3 regions of the Vibrio sp. 1288 genome follow, and region 2 is predicted to be linked to each of the others. Evidence: riboswitches for the same ligand, from Rfam matches in the RefSeq annotation. Region 2 holds a riboswitch; each other region holds the start of a gene.
What was found. Region 2 has a riboswitch for thiamine pyrophosphate ahead of thiC (phosphomethylpyrimidine synthase ThiC). Riboswitches for the same ligand answer to the same signal wherever they lie in the genome.
Positions count from the first base shown of each region.

Region 1: linked by a shared signal. The riboswitch ahead of thiD (bifunctional hydroxymethylpyrimidine kinase/phosphomethylpyrimidine kinase) and the one ahead of thiC (phosphomethylpyrimidine synthase ThiC) in region 2 are both predicted to bind thiamine pyrophosphate.
Region 3: linked by a shared signal. The riboswitch ahead of thiB (thiamine ABC transporter substrate binding subunit) and the one ahead of thiC (phosphomethylpyrimidine synthase ThiC) in region 2 are both predicted to bind thiamine pyrophosphate.

Region 1 is NZ_JAWPOX010000003.1:267,454-271,611, forward strand. Features, by position in the region: gene R8O11_RS04160 (ABC transporter permease) at 1-604, opposite strand, end outside; gene R8O11_RS04165 (ABC transporter ATP-binding protein) at 597-1,352, opposite strand; gene thiD (bifunctional hydroxymethylpyrimidine kinase/phosphomethylpyrimidine kinase) at 1,342-2,199, opposite strand; TPP riboswitch at 2,297-2,404, opposite strand; gene R8O11_RS04175 (TldD/PmbA family protein) at 2,716-4,101, shown strand; gene R8O11_RS04180 (TldD/PmbA family protein) at 4,101-4,158, shown strand, end outside.
Region 2 is NZ_JAWPOX010000042.1:1,206-5,363, forward strand. Features, by position in the region: gene R8O11_RS21675 (multicopper oxidase family protein) at 1-630, shown strand, start outside; gene crcB (fluoride efflux transporter CrcB) at 754-1,137, shown strand; TPP riboswitch at 1,198-1,296, shown strand; gene thiC (phosphomethylpyrimidine synthase ThiC) at 1,460-3,400, shown strand; gene R8O11_RS21690 (thiamine phosphate synthase) at 3,400-4,158, shown strand, end outside.
Region 3 is NZ_JAWPOX010000001.1:244,306-248,463, reverse strand. Features, by position in the region: gene mpl (UDP-N-acetylmuramate:L-alanyl-gamma-D-glutamyl-meso-diaminopimelate ligase) at 63-1,421, shown strand; gene R8O11_RS01045 (flavin prenyltransferase UbiX) at 1,427-2,065, shown strand; TPP riboswitch at 2,103-2,239, shown strand; gene thiB (thiamine ABC transporter substrate binding subunit) at 2,312-3,304, shown strand; gene thiP (thiamine/thiamine pyrophosphate ABC transporter permease ThiP) at 3,346-4,158, shown strand, end outside.

The DNA.
Region 1 (4,158 bases), on a different contig from region 2:
TAACGACGGCAACACGAATGCCTGAGGCTAAAGTTGGTAGGGCGGCTGGCAATTGAATATGACGAAGTAACTGCCATTTAGACGCGCCCATGGTCTTGGCAAGGTCGAGGTAACCTGTTGGTGTATTACGTAAGCCGTCGTAGCAACATGTGGTGACGGGGAAAAAGATGATGATCGCCGCCATGACGACTTTCGATGCAATGCCGTAACCCAGCCAAAGCATGAGTACTGGCGCGATGGCGAACACAGGGATCGCTTGGCTAGCAATCAGAATGGGCAGTAACCAACGCTTCAGCGGTTCGAACATCAGCATTTGCAATGCGAACAGCAAACCCATTGATAATCCAAGCGCCAAACCAAGTAAAATCTCTTGCGCGGTAACCCAAGTATGTTTGAGCAAGACATCGTAACGAGTGACCAATCTATCCAGCACTTCAATTGGTGAAGGTAAGATGAAGCTTGGCATGTCGAATACCACAACAACCAACTGCCACAATCCCAAGATCACCGCTGTGCTAATGACCAAGCGCAGAGCCGGATGGGTCACGCGTTCTTTTTTACTAATGCGTGCCGAAACGGAGTTGTACTGAGTCATATCACTCATAGTCTTTCTCCAGTTGATCCAAAATCGCTTGTTGTAACGCCGCGCACTCTCCATCGAGAACTCGGGGCGGCTTGGAGTCTGGAACGACCAAGTGCTGAGCTTGCGCAGGTGTGCCTTGCAACACATAGAGTTGGTGAGCTAATCGCACCGCTTCTTGTGGGTCGTGGGTAATCAGAACAACCGTCTTATCTTTCAGCAATTCGGCAGACAAGGTTTGCAACTTATGACGAGTAACCGCGTCCAGTGCAGAGAAAGGCTCATCCATCAGAACTAGAGGCTTGTCTTGCATCAGAGTGCGAGCAAGGGCAACACGTTGTCTCATGCCGCCAGAGAGCTGAGCTGGCTTAGCATCCGCGTAATCGGCGAGTCCCACTTGGCTTAGTAAAGTCAGTGCACGTTGTCTATTTTGCTCTGGTGCTTGCACTTGAGAAAATCGAGAACTGAGGCAGACGTTGTCTAACACATTCAACCACGGTAGCAATAAATCCTGCTGAGCCATGTAAGCGATACGGTCATGCAGTGCAGCGCCATCCGTTGTGATGAGTTCGCCATGCCAGTCAACTTGGTCATCCAGTAGGCCAGCTAAGTAACGCAATATTGTGGTTTTCCCGCAGCCACTGCGACCAAGTAACACTGTCCATTGATTAGCAGGAATAGTCATACTCAACCCTGCTAGCGTTGGTGTTTGGCTGTCTTTGTATCGCAGACTAGCATCGGAAAGCTGAATGCCAATCGCGTTAGCGAACATAAGTATGACCCGCAAAAAAGTGGTTCACAGGGCCATGGCCTTTACCTACATCCAATTCATCAGCGTGTGCGATAGCTTGGCTGATGTACTGCTTACCCAGGTGCACCGCTTTGTGTAGGTTGTTGCCTTGGCCAAGATAAGACGCAATGGCGGAAGAAAGTGTACAGCCTGTGCCATGAGTGTTTTTGGTTGGAAATCGCTTGGCGCTAATTAACTCGGCACTGTCTTGCATGATAAGTAGATCGTTGCTGTTTTCATTTTCTTCAAGGTGACCGCCTTTGAGCAGAATAGCTTTGGCGCCAAGCGCACGAAGGTCGGTAATCATATCGTTCATTTCAGATTCTGATTGAGGCATTGGCTTACCCGTCAATGCTGCGCCTTCGGGTAGGTTAGGGGTAATGATGTCTGCGAGCGGAATCAATTCTTCTTTTAAAGTGCTGATTGCCGACTGTTCCAGTAATAGATCGCCGCTGGTGGCCACCATCACAGGGTCAATCACGAGGTGTTTTGGCTGGTATTGTTTAATTTTGTCTGCAACGACTTTGATGATGTTGGAATCTGCCAGCATGCCCACTTTGACTGCAACGATGTTGAGGTCGGTAAATACTGCATCAAGTTGGCTCTCTACATGGTCGAGAGGAATGGGGAAAATCGCAGAAACGCCTTGGGTATTTTGCGAAGTAATCGCCGTGATTACCGAGCAAGCAAAACTGCCGGTTGCGGACATCGCTTTGATGTCGGCTTGAATACCTGCACCGCCACCACTGTCTGAGCCCGCGATGGTCAATACGATAGGGGTAGGCAAGGCTGGCGTGTGATGTGAATGAGGTTGTGATTGCTGCGTCATGGTCGCTCCTACTACAAGACGTATAGGAACTGACTTTGACCGTTGCAGATAGATCGATTTTTCGATCGCTATCGCTTACCTAAGAGGGGCGACGAAAGGCAAAGTGTGCATAGTTCCCTACGTCAGTGCTAACTGAATCAGGTTCAACGGGTCTCGAATTTCGATCTCAGCCAACACTTGTCGTGTGGCCCCCCGACTATTTCGTTCGGATGATAGCAGGACCATTGCGGAAGGGATACGTTTTTTGAGCGTAATTATAATGAGTATTCAATTATGCGAGGTGAGTGATAAAGTAAGCACCTAAATGGTTTGCTGGGTGGAATTTACTAGTGCAACGCTCTGGTGAATGAGCAGAACCTGGAATATTTAATAAATAATCGTGGTCTCGTTAAGCAAGGATTAGCACAAAACAAGGTTAAAAAACTGTTAAAATTTAACGTGTTGCCAATTTAACTTTGTTGAACTTTTTCACAGTTAATTAGGAAGGCTAAGACGATCATCGAGCAAGGAGACTTCATGCTTAATTCTGTAACAGCGAAGTCAGTGATCGATCATGCGCTCTTTTTGGGGGCTGATTTCGCTGAACTATTCGTTGAACATCACCAAACCAACACTGTCCAGATCGCATCTGGTGAAGTGGATAAGGTTAACTCGGGTATCGATTTTGGTATCGGTATTCGTCTTTTTTTCGGTCATAAGGTGCTTTACGGTTACACCAACAGCACAGATGAAGCCGAACTAAAGCGCGTAACCTCGCTGCTTGCTGCAAAAGACAAGCGTGAGCAAATCGCGTCAGCGGGTTCTTTGAATTTGAACCGCTACCCAATCCAACATGGTTGCCGCATGCCGCTAGGTAAGGATGCTAACCTAGATTCAAAAATCGCGTTTCTATTGAAAGTTGACCAAGCCGCACGTGCTGAGAGTGAACATATCAGCCAGTTTATTGGCAGCGTTCTTCAGCGCGAGCAACAAGTGTCTATCTTCAACTCAGAAGGTCTACACGTTGACGATACTCGCCACTACATTCGTGTTGCTGGTAACACTGTCGCGCAAAAAGGTAATGAGCAGTCTTCTGGTATGGAAGGTCCTGGCGCTCTTGCTGGTTGGGAATTCAGTGAACAGCTTGATGCCAAAGAGCTAGGTCAAACTATCGCGCAGCAAGCGTTAGTAAAACTTGGCGCGGATGCTTGTCCATCGGGTGAAATGCCGGTGGTGATTGGTAACGGCTTTGGCGGCGTTATCTTCCATGAAGCATGTGGTCACTTGCTAGAAACCACTTCAGTTGCGAAGAAAGCATCAGTCTTCCACGACAAGATGGGCGAAATGGTTGCTCACACCGCAGTGAATGCAGTCGATGATGGCACCATGACCAACGAATGGGGCTCGATTCACATTGATGATGAAGGTATGAAGACTCAGCGCACTCAACTGATCAAAGACGGTAAGCTAACCAGCTTCATGGTCGATAAAATGGGTGGCATGAAGACAGGTTATGAGCCTACGGGTTCTGGTCGTCGTCAAAACTACAAGTTCGCACCAACCTCGCGCATGCGTAACACCTTTATCGAAGAGGGCGAGCATTCACTTAATGACATGCTTGCAGGCATTGAACGTGGTATCTATGCGAAGAAGATGGGCGGCGGCTCGGTTCAACCGGGTACGGGTGAGTTTAACTTTGCTGTTCGTGAAGCTTATCTCATTGAAAATGGCAAAATCACCAAGCCTCTGAAAACAGCAACGCTGATCAGCACGGGTCCAAAAGTGTTAAAAGAAATCAGCATGGTCGGCAAAGACATGGCGCTTGCGCCGGGCATGTGTGGTTCCGTAAGTGGTTCAGTGCCAACAACAGTCGGTCAGCCAACGCTGAAAGTCGATAACATTCTGGTAGGAGGCGGTAACTAATGAGCCAAGAACAACAACTTCTCAATGCGGTTGATTACGTCCTATCAGAAGCAAAAC
Region 2 (4,158 bases):
CCTTATAAGCTCACTCAGCACAAAATTGGTCCAGGAATGAGGTTAGATATCGGATTGATTGCTCCGAAGGTTGGAGAACGTGTTTATGTGCGTCAAATGAAAGGACGCTTCCCATTCCCTTTGTGCGAGTTTGACGTTGTTGAGTCTGACCTGCCGAACAACCAGAAACTGCCTTTATTACCTCTCAACCCTGTGCCAGCTCTCGATTTGAAAAATGCAGAGCAAATCGATTATGTGTTTGAGTGGGAGGGCGCGATCACTCCTGCTGATAAATCGGGCAAAGCGATACCTAAATTCTGGCTGATGAACAAACGGGCTTGGGAGGGAATGAGCAAAGATAATATTCCAGCGCCCCTTTCAACATTGGAGATGGGAAAAACCTATATCTTCAACCTAAAGAACGTCACCCAATATCATCATCCTATTCACCTTCATGGACACACATTTACGGTTCTTGAGTTAGATGGAAAAAAACTCGACGAACCGTTTCATACCGATACGGTCTTGCTTGGAAAAAACGGCAGTGCGAAAGCGGCATTTGTTGCAGATAACCCTGGACGTTGGATGTACCATTGTCATGTAATTGAACACATGAAGACGGGTTTGATGGGTTACATTGAAGTAAAGTGACTCCTGTAACTTTTAAAATCTTGATAAGTTTTAAGCGCTATACTTTGCTGAATTCTAAGATTGTATAATCACTATTGCCGTAAATTTGATTACAATGTCGCCATTAACTTTTCTGGGGGAATTATGGGACAACTATCCGTTTTGGGTTTTATTGCATTGGGTGGTGCATTTGGTGCATGTTCTCGTTACTTAATTTCTGAACTTTGTGTCATTTTATTGGGGCGTGGTTTTCCATATGGTACGTTAACCGTTAACGTTGTTGGCTCATTTATGATGGGCTTATTGATAGCAGCTTTCGATAATGAACTTTTGGCAACGGAACCTTGGCGACAAGTGATTGGCTTGGGTTTTTTAGGGGCACTAACGACGTTTTCCACCTTCTCGATGGATAATGTGTTGCTTATGCAGCAGGGCGCTTTCTTTAAGATGGGGTTGAACGTATTGTTGAATGTAGTGTTAAGTATTTCAGCTGCGTGGATAGGCTTTCAATTATTGATGCGCAGCTAGCAAAGTAGTTAAAAATTGAACAGGTCGGCTTGGTTTCACCAAGCCGTTTTTATATACTGACATCACTTGTCGGAGTGCCATAAGGCTGAGACCGTTAATTCGGGATCCGTTGAACCTGATCAGATTAGAATCTGCGAAGGGAACAAGAGAAGATATTCACACCGGAGCTCTTTCTGGTTGATCTATCAAAAGTCGAATGTTGTTACAGGCAAATATCGTAAGCTTTAACTAGCCTTAATTTGACTCCTCTTGTCGCATCTATCCGCCAAGCATTTTTATCCAATTACTTTTTATCTAGTATAACAAAGCAAGGAAAAATGCTATGTCGAGTCGCAAACAAGCGAGACTGGAAGCAAAACAGTTCATTGATACACTCTCGGTACAACCGTACCCCAATTCAAGCAAAGTCTACGTAGAAGGCTCACGTCCAGATATTCGTGTGCCAATGCGTGAAATATCACTCGCTGATAGCCTTATTGGAGGCACAAAAGAAGCGCCTATTTTCGAACCTAATGAGCCAGTACGCGTTTACGATACGTCGGGTGTATACACAGATCCAGAGCACACCATAGACCTCTATAACGGCTTACCTAAGCTGAGAGAAGGGTGGATTGAAGAGCGCGCCGATACTGAGCTACTTGATGAAGTAAGCTCGGTGTACACCAAAGAACGCTTAGAAGACGAAACACTAGACGATCTTCGTTACGGTAATCTACCACGTATTCGACGTGCCAAAGATGGCCATTGTGTGACTCAATTGCACTATGCTCGCAAAGGTATTATTACCCCAGAAATGGAATATATCGCGCTGCGTGAAAACATGGGGCGTGCCAAGTATCGCGATGAAGTGCTGAATCAACAGCATCCGGGTCAAAGCTTCGGAGCGAACCTACCAAAAGATATTACCGCCGAATTCGTGCGTAAAGAAGTCGCCGAAGGTCGCGCTATTATCCCTTCAAATATTAACCACCCAGAATCCGAACCAATGATCATTGGACGTAACTTTTTGGTCAAAGTGAACGCCAACATCGGTAACTCATCGGTCACTTCTTCGATTGAGGAAGAAGTAGAAAAGTTAGTATGGGCAACGCGTTGGGGTGGAGATACCGTAATGGATCTTTCTACTGGACGTAACATCCACGAAACTCGCGAGTGGATTCTACGTAACAGTCCGGTTCCGATCGGTACCGTGCCAATGTACCAAGCGCTTGAGAAAGTGAATGGTGTTGCTGAAAACCTTAACTGGGAAGTGATGCGCGATACCCTGATTGAGCAAGCAGAGCAGGGCGTTGACTACTTTACTATCCATGCCGGTTTACTACTTCGTTATGTGCCAATGACTGCAAAACGCGTTACTGGTATCGTCTCTCGTGGTGGTTCTATCATCGCGAAATGGTGTTTAGCGCATCACCAAGAAAGCTTCTTATATACCCACTTCCGAGAGATCTGTGAAATCTGTGCTAAGTATGATGTGGCACTTTCTCTCGGTGATGGTCTGCGTCCTGGCTCGGTGGCCGATGCTAACGACGAAGCGCAATTTGCAGAGCTTCGTACCCTTGGTGAGTTAACCAAGATTGCGTGGGGATACGACGTACAAGTAATTATCGAAGGTCCTGGCCATGTTCCAATGCATATGATCAAAGAGAACATGGAAGAGCAGTTGGAGCACTGCCATGAAGCACCATTCTACACGCTTGGCCCACTGACGACAGACGTCGCTCCTGGTTACGACCATATTACTTCAGGCATCGGCGCTGCCATGATTGGTTGGTATGGCTGTGCGATGCTTTGCTACGTCACTCCTAAAGAGCATCTTGGCTTACCAAACAAAGAAGATGTGAAAGTAGGCATGATCACTTATAAGCTTGCTGCGCACGCCGCTGATTTAGCGAAAGGGCACCCAGGTGCTCAAGTTCGTGATAATGCGCTTTCTAAAGCTCGCTTCGAGTTCCGCTGGGAAGATCAATTCAACTTGTCACTCGACCCAGATACCGCGCGCGCTTTCCATGACGAAACCTTACCTCAAGAGTCCGGCAAAGTTGCTCACTTCTGTTCGATGTGCGGACCAAAGTTCTGCTCGATGAAGATTTCGCAAGAGGTACGAGAGTACGCGAAAGACACTGAGCAAGTTGCTGCGGACCAAGCTATCTCGATTAAAATGCTAGATGATCCTCTTGAAGGGATGCGTCAGAAATCGCAAGAATTTAGAGAGTCAGGTTCTGAGCTATACCACCCAGCAGCACATGCCGAGGTAAGTGACTAATGAGCAAAATCCTTATTCCGTCATCGTTGATTGAACTGACAGGTTTAGTTCAGCAATGTTTGTTGTTGGCGAAAGAACAGGGTTTTAGCATAGAAGACATTGAGTTGGGTGTGAGCCCAACTCAATCTATTCAGCTTGTTCGCGGCCAACAGACCACACATATAACGACTGATCTCATTGATGATTATGACTCTGAGCATGAGAGTTCATTTGTGCTCTATTACCGTTCTGCTTTGTCGGTAGAAGCGTGTGCTAAGCAACCGTCGAAAGCGATTTATATTGGTATTGCTGATACTCAGGTATCCGATGAAAAGGAGAAAGTGCTTCAGCTTGATATCTGGCGTCACCCAATTAACAACGAAGTGAGAGCGCTTTCCGTTAAGTCCAAATTCAACGCAATGTTCGATCCTGAACATCACCTTGCTTGGATAGTAACGCTGACAGTACTCGATTTTCCTATCGAAGATGCGTTAACACTTGCTCGAGGAATCCTAACTCAACAAGCGAATGTTTCACGTGAAACACTGTTGAATGACAACCTTGATGAGGGAAGATCTACTCAGTGGGCTGACCAATTTGATGATTTCCCCACACCTGTACTGGAGGATAACCGACTCGATATTCAAGTTGGTTGGTCTGCACAAGGTGAGAGCGTTAGCTTTCCAACTCTAACTAAGCAAAGTCTAGGGCTCTATCCAGTCGTTGATGATGTTGCTTGGATTGAGCGTCTACTGCCACTAGGCATCAACACTATTCAA
Region 3 (4,158 bases), on a different contig from region 2:
CGCTTTTCAGGCGGTAATCGCGATAATGAAAGCATTAAAAAACGCATTACAAGGTTTAGTTTATGCACATTCATATCTTGGGTATCTGTGGCACATTTATGGGCGGCGCAGCGATTCTAGCGCGCCAATTAGGACATAAAGTCACTGGTTCTGATGCCAACGTTTATCCGCCAATGAGCACACTGCTTGAGTCTCAAGGTATTGAAATTATTGAAGGCTTTGACCCGTCTCAACTCGACCCTCAACCAGATCTTGTGGTGATTGGTAATGCGATGAGCCGTGGCAACCCTTGTGTCGAGCATGTGCTCAACACTAACATGCGCTACACCTCTGGTCCGCAGTGGCTCAACGAGTTTTTGCTGCATGATCGGTGGGTATTGGCGGTATCGGGTACACATGGGAAAACGACCACGTCGAGCATGCTTGCCTGGATACTTGAAGATTGTGGTTATCAACCGGGTTTCTTAGTCGGTGGGGTACTCGGTAACTTCGGAGTGTCTGCTCGTTTGGGTGAAAGCATGTTTTTTGTCGTTGAAGCGGACGAATATGACAGTGCTTTTTTCGATAAGCGTTCTAAGTTTGTGCATTACCATCCTCGCACTTTAATCATGAATAACCTTGAGTTCGATCATGCTGATATCTTCGATGATCTAGAGGCGATCAAGCGCCAATTCCATCATTTAGTGCGAACGGTTCCCGGCAATGGCTTAATCTTAGCTCCGAAGCAAGACCAAGCTTTGGCGGATGTATTAGAGCGTGGTTGCTGGACAGAAAAACAGTTCTCTGGTGAGAATGGTGACTGGCAAGCGCACAAATTAGTGCTTGATGGCTCAAAATTTGACGTTGCGTTGAAAGGCGAGAAGGTTGGTACCGTCGAATGGAATTTGGTGGGTGACCACAATGTGGATAATGCGCTGATGGCAATCGCTGCTGCACGACATGTTGGAGTCACTCCGGATCTTGCTTGCCAGGCATTAGGGCGTTTCATCAATACCAAGCGCCGTTTAGAGCTGAAAGGTGAAGAACAAGGTGTGACGGTTTACGATGATTTTGCGCATCACCCAACGGCAATTGAACTTACTGTCGGTGGTTTGCGTAACAAGGTAGGTGAAAAACGCATCCTAGCTGTGTTAGAGCCGCGTTCTGCCACCATGAAGCGTGGCGTACACAAAAACACACTTGCAGAGTCACTACACAGTGCAGATGAAGTCTTCTTGTTCCAGCCAGATAATATCGAGTGGTCTGTGCAAGACATTGCCGACCAATGCACACAGCCAGCGTTTGTCGATGCGGATATAGATAACTTTGTAGCCAAGATCGTCGAACGTGCGCGACCAGGTGACCAAATTCTAGTCATGAGCAACGGTGGCTTTGGTGGTATTCACGGAAAACTTCTTGAGCAGTTAAAACAAAAAGCCTGATTGATATGCAAAACAAAACACAACCCTCTCATAAAAAAGCCATCACGTTGGCATTAACGGGTGCTTCTGGTGCTCCCTACGGCCTTCGTCTTTTAGAATGCTTGGTTGCGGCGGATTATCATGTCTACGTTCTGATTTCTTCGGCAGCTCGTGTTGTGATGGCAACCGAGCATAATCTTAAGCTACCAAGTGGCCCAGAAGCGGCGCAGCAAGCATTGGTAGAGCACCTGAACTGCAATCGAAATAACATCACCGTTTGCGGTAAAGACGATTGGTTCTCGCCGGTTGCCTCTGGTTCTGCTGCACCCAAGCAAATGGTGGTTTGCCCATGCTCTGCGGGAAGCGTTGCAGCCATAGCACACGGTATGTCGGACAACTTGATCGAACGGGCCGCTGATGTAGTAATGAAAGAGCGCGGGCAGTTGTTGCTCGTGGTTCGCGAAACACCATTTTCAACGCTACATCTGGAGAACATGCACAAACTGTCGCAAATGGGCGTCACCATCATGCCAGCAGCTCCAGGCTTCTATCATCAGCCAAAGAGTATTGAAGACTTAGTGGATTTTATGGTGGCGAGAATTCTTGACCACTTAGGTATTGAGCAAGGTTTGGTGCCTCGTTGGGGTTATGACCAGCGCTCGTGAGCTGATTGTGTAACCACTCAAATACCTTTACAATCCATCCAACTCATCGGGGAGCAAACCCATTTAGCATTGAGTCAATCAATGCATTGGGGCGCTGAGACCTAAGTGTTTAACTAGGGACCCGTATTACCTGAACCAGATAATGCTGGCGTAGGAATTGAGTCTGGATATTGGAAGTCCTTAATAGCCGCCTCAAACCCTGTGCCGCTCAACTTATTTCTCTGAAATACTCATGGAGAGCGAGCAGTGAAACCCACTCTAAATCTGATTGCCCTAGCTGCAATCACCTCTACTTCAGCGTTTGCCGCTGAAAACACATTAACCATCTATACCTACGACTCTTTTGCCGCAGATTGGGGGCCGGGTCCTAAAATCGAGCAAGCTTTTGAAGCAAAATGTGGCTGTGACGTTAACTTCGTAGCGTTGGACGATGGTGTGTCGATTCTGAATCGTCTTCGTCTTGAAGGCGGTAATAGCAAAGCGGACATCGTATTAGGTTTGGATAACAATCTGATGGCAGAAGCGAAGAAAACCGGTCTGCTTGCCGAGCACAATGTGGATACGTCCAATACAGTGTTACCAAACGGTTGGAGTGACACGACGTTTGTACCGTACGATTACGGCTACTTCGCGTTTGTGTACAACAAAGAGAAACTGGCTAATCCGCCGAAAAGCATGAAAGAGCTGGTGGAAACGCGCGACGATCTGAAAGTGATTTACCAAGATCCGCGGACTTCAACGCCGGGCCAAGGCTTAATGCTATGGATGAAATCTATTTATGGCGACGATGTGACGCAAGCGTGGCAGAAGCTAGCGAGCAAAACCGTAACGGTCACGAAAGGTTGGTCTGAGGCGTATTCTATGTTCCTCAATGGTGAGTCCGATTTAGTGCTTTCTTACACCACTTCACCTGCGTACCACTTAATTGCGGAAAACGATTCGAAGTTTGCTACGGCGAATTTTGCTGAAGGCCACTACATGCAAGTTGAAGTAGCCGCCAAAGTGAAAGGGGCAAAAAACTCAGAACTTGCTGATCAATTTATGAGTTTCATTTTAAGTGATGAGTTCCAATCGGCGATGCCAACGGGTAACTGGATGTACCCAGTCACTGACGTTGAGTTACCTAATGGTTTTGAAACTTTGAGTGTTCCAAGCAAGTCGTTGAGCTTTAGTGCTGATGAAGTGGCAAAAATGCGTAAGTCTTGGATTCGCGAATGGCAAAGCGCATTGACGTTTTAGCTGACGTTTCCATCCTCATCTGAATGAGATAGGTTTTACCTTTGAATTCTGTTCCAAAAATAGGTTTAGGGGTCGCGATGATCATCGCGACCTTTGTTATTTCTGCCCTAGGTGCTTTGATTGTTCAAGCCCCTTCACTTGATGTGTCTGTGGTATGGGGCGACCCGTACTATCAACATGTCACCAAGTTCAGTTTCTACCAAGCGTTTCTTTCCACATTGCTCAGTGTTGGCTTTGCCATTCCAGTAGCGCACGCACTTTCGCGTCGCCAATTTATTGGTAAATCATTACTGCTTAAGCTGTTTGCATCGACACTGGTTTTACCGGTTTTGGTTGGTGTTTTTGGGTTGTTAGCGATTTATGGCAACAGTGGTTTGTTGGCGCAGTGGTTGCAAAGTTTCGATACTAAACTGCCATTCTCTATTTACGGTTTGAACGGTATTTTACTCGCCCATGTGTTCTTTAATTTACCTTACGCGGCGCGATTGCTTCTGCAAGCCTTGGAGTCTATTCCTGCCGAGCAGCATAAGCTTTGCGCGCATCTTGGGATGAGCCATTGGGATAAGTTTCGCTGGGTAGAATGGCCGCGTTTAAGGCAGCAGCTTCCCCACGTTTGTGGGTTGGTGTTTATGTTGTGCTTTACCAGTTTTGCCACTGTAATGGCGTTGGGGGGCGGGCCAAAATCCACCACCATTGAATTGGCCATTTACCAAGCGATTAAGTTTGATTTTGATTTACAAGCTGGGGCGTTATTGGCGCTGTGGCAGATGCTGTTATGTGGACTGCTTGCTATTGGTGTGCAGAAGTTAACAAAGCCTGTTGCTATCAGTGCTGGCAGCACATCGGTACAGCAA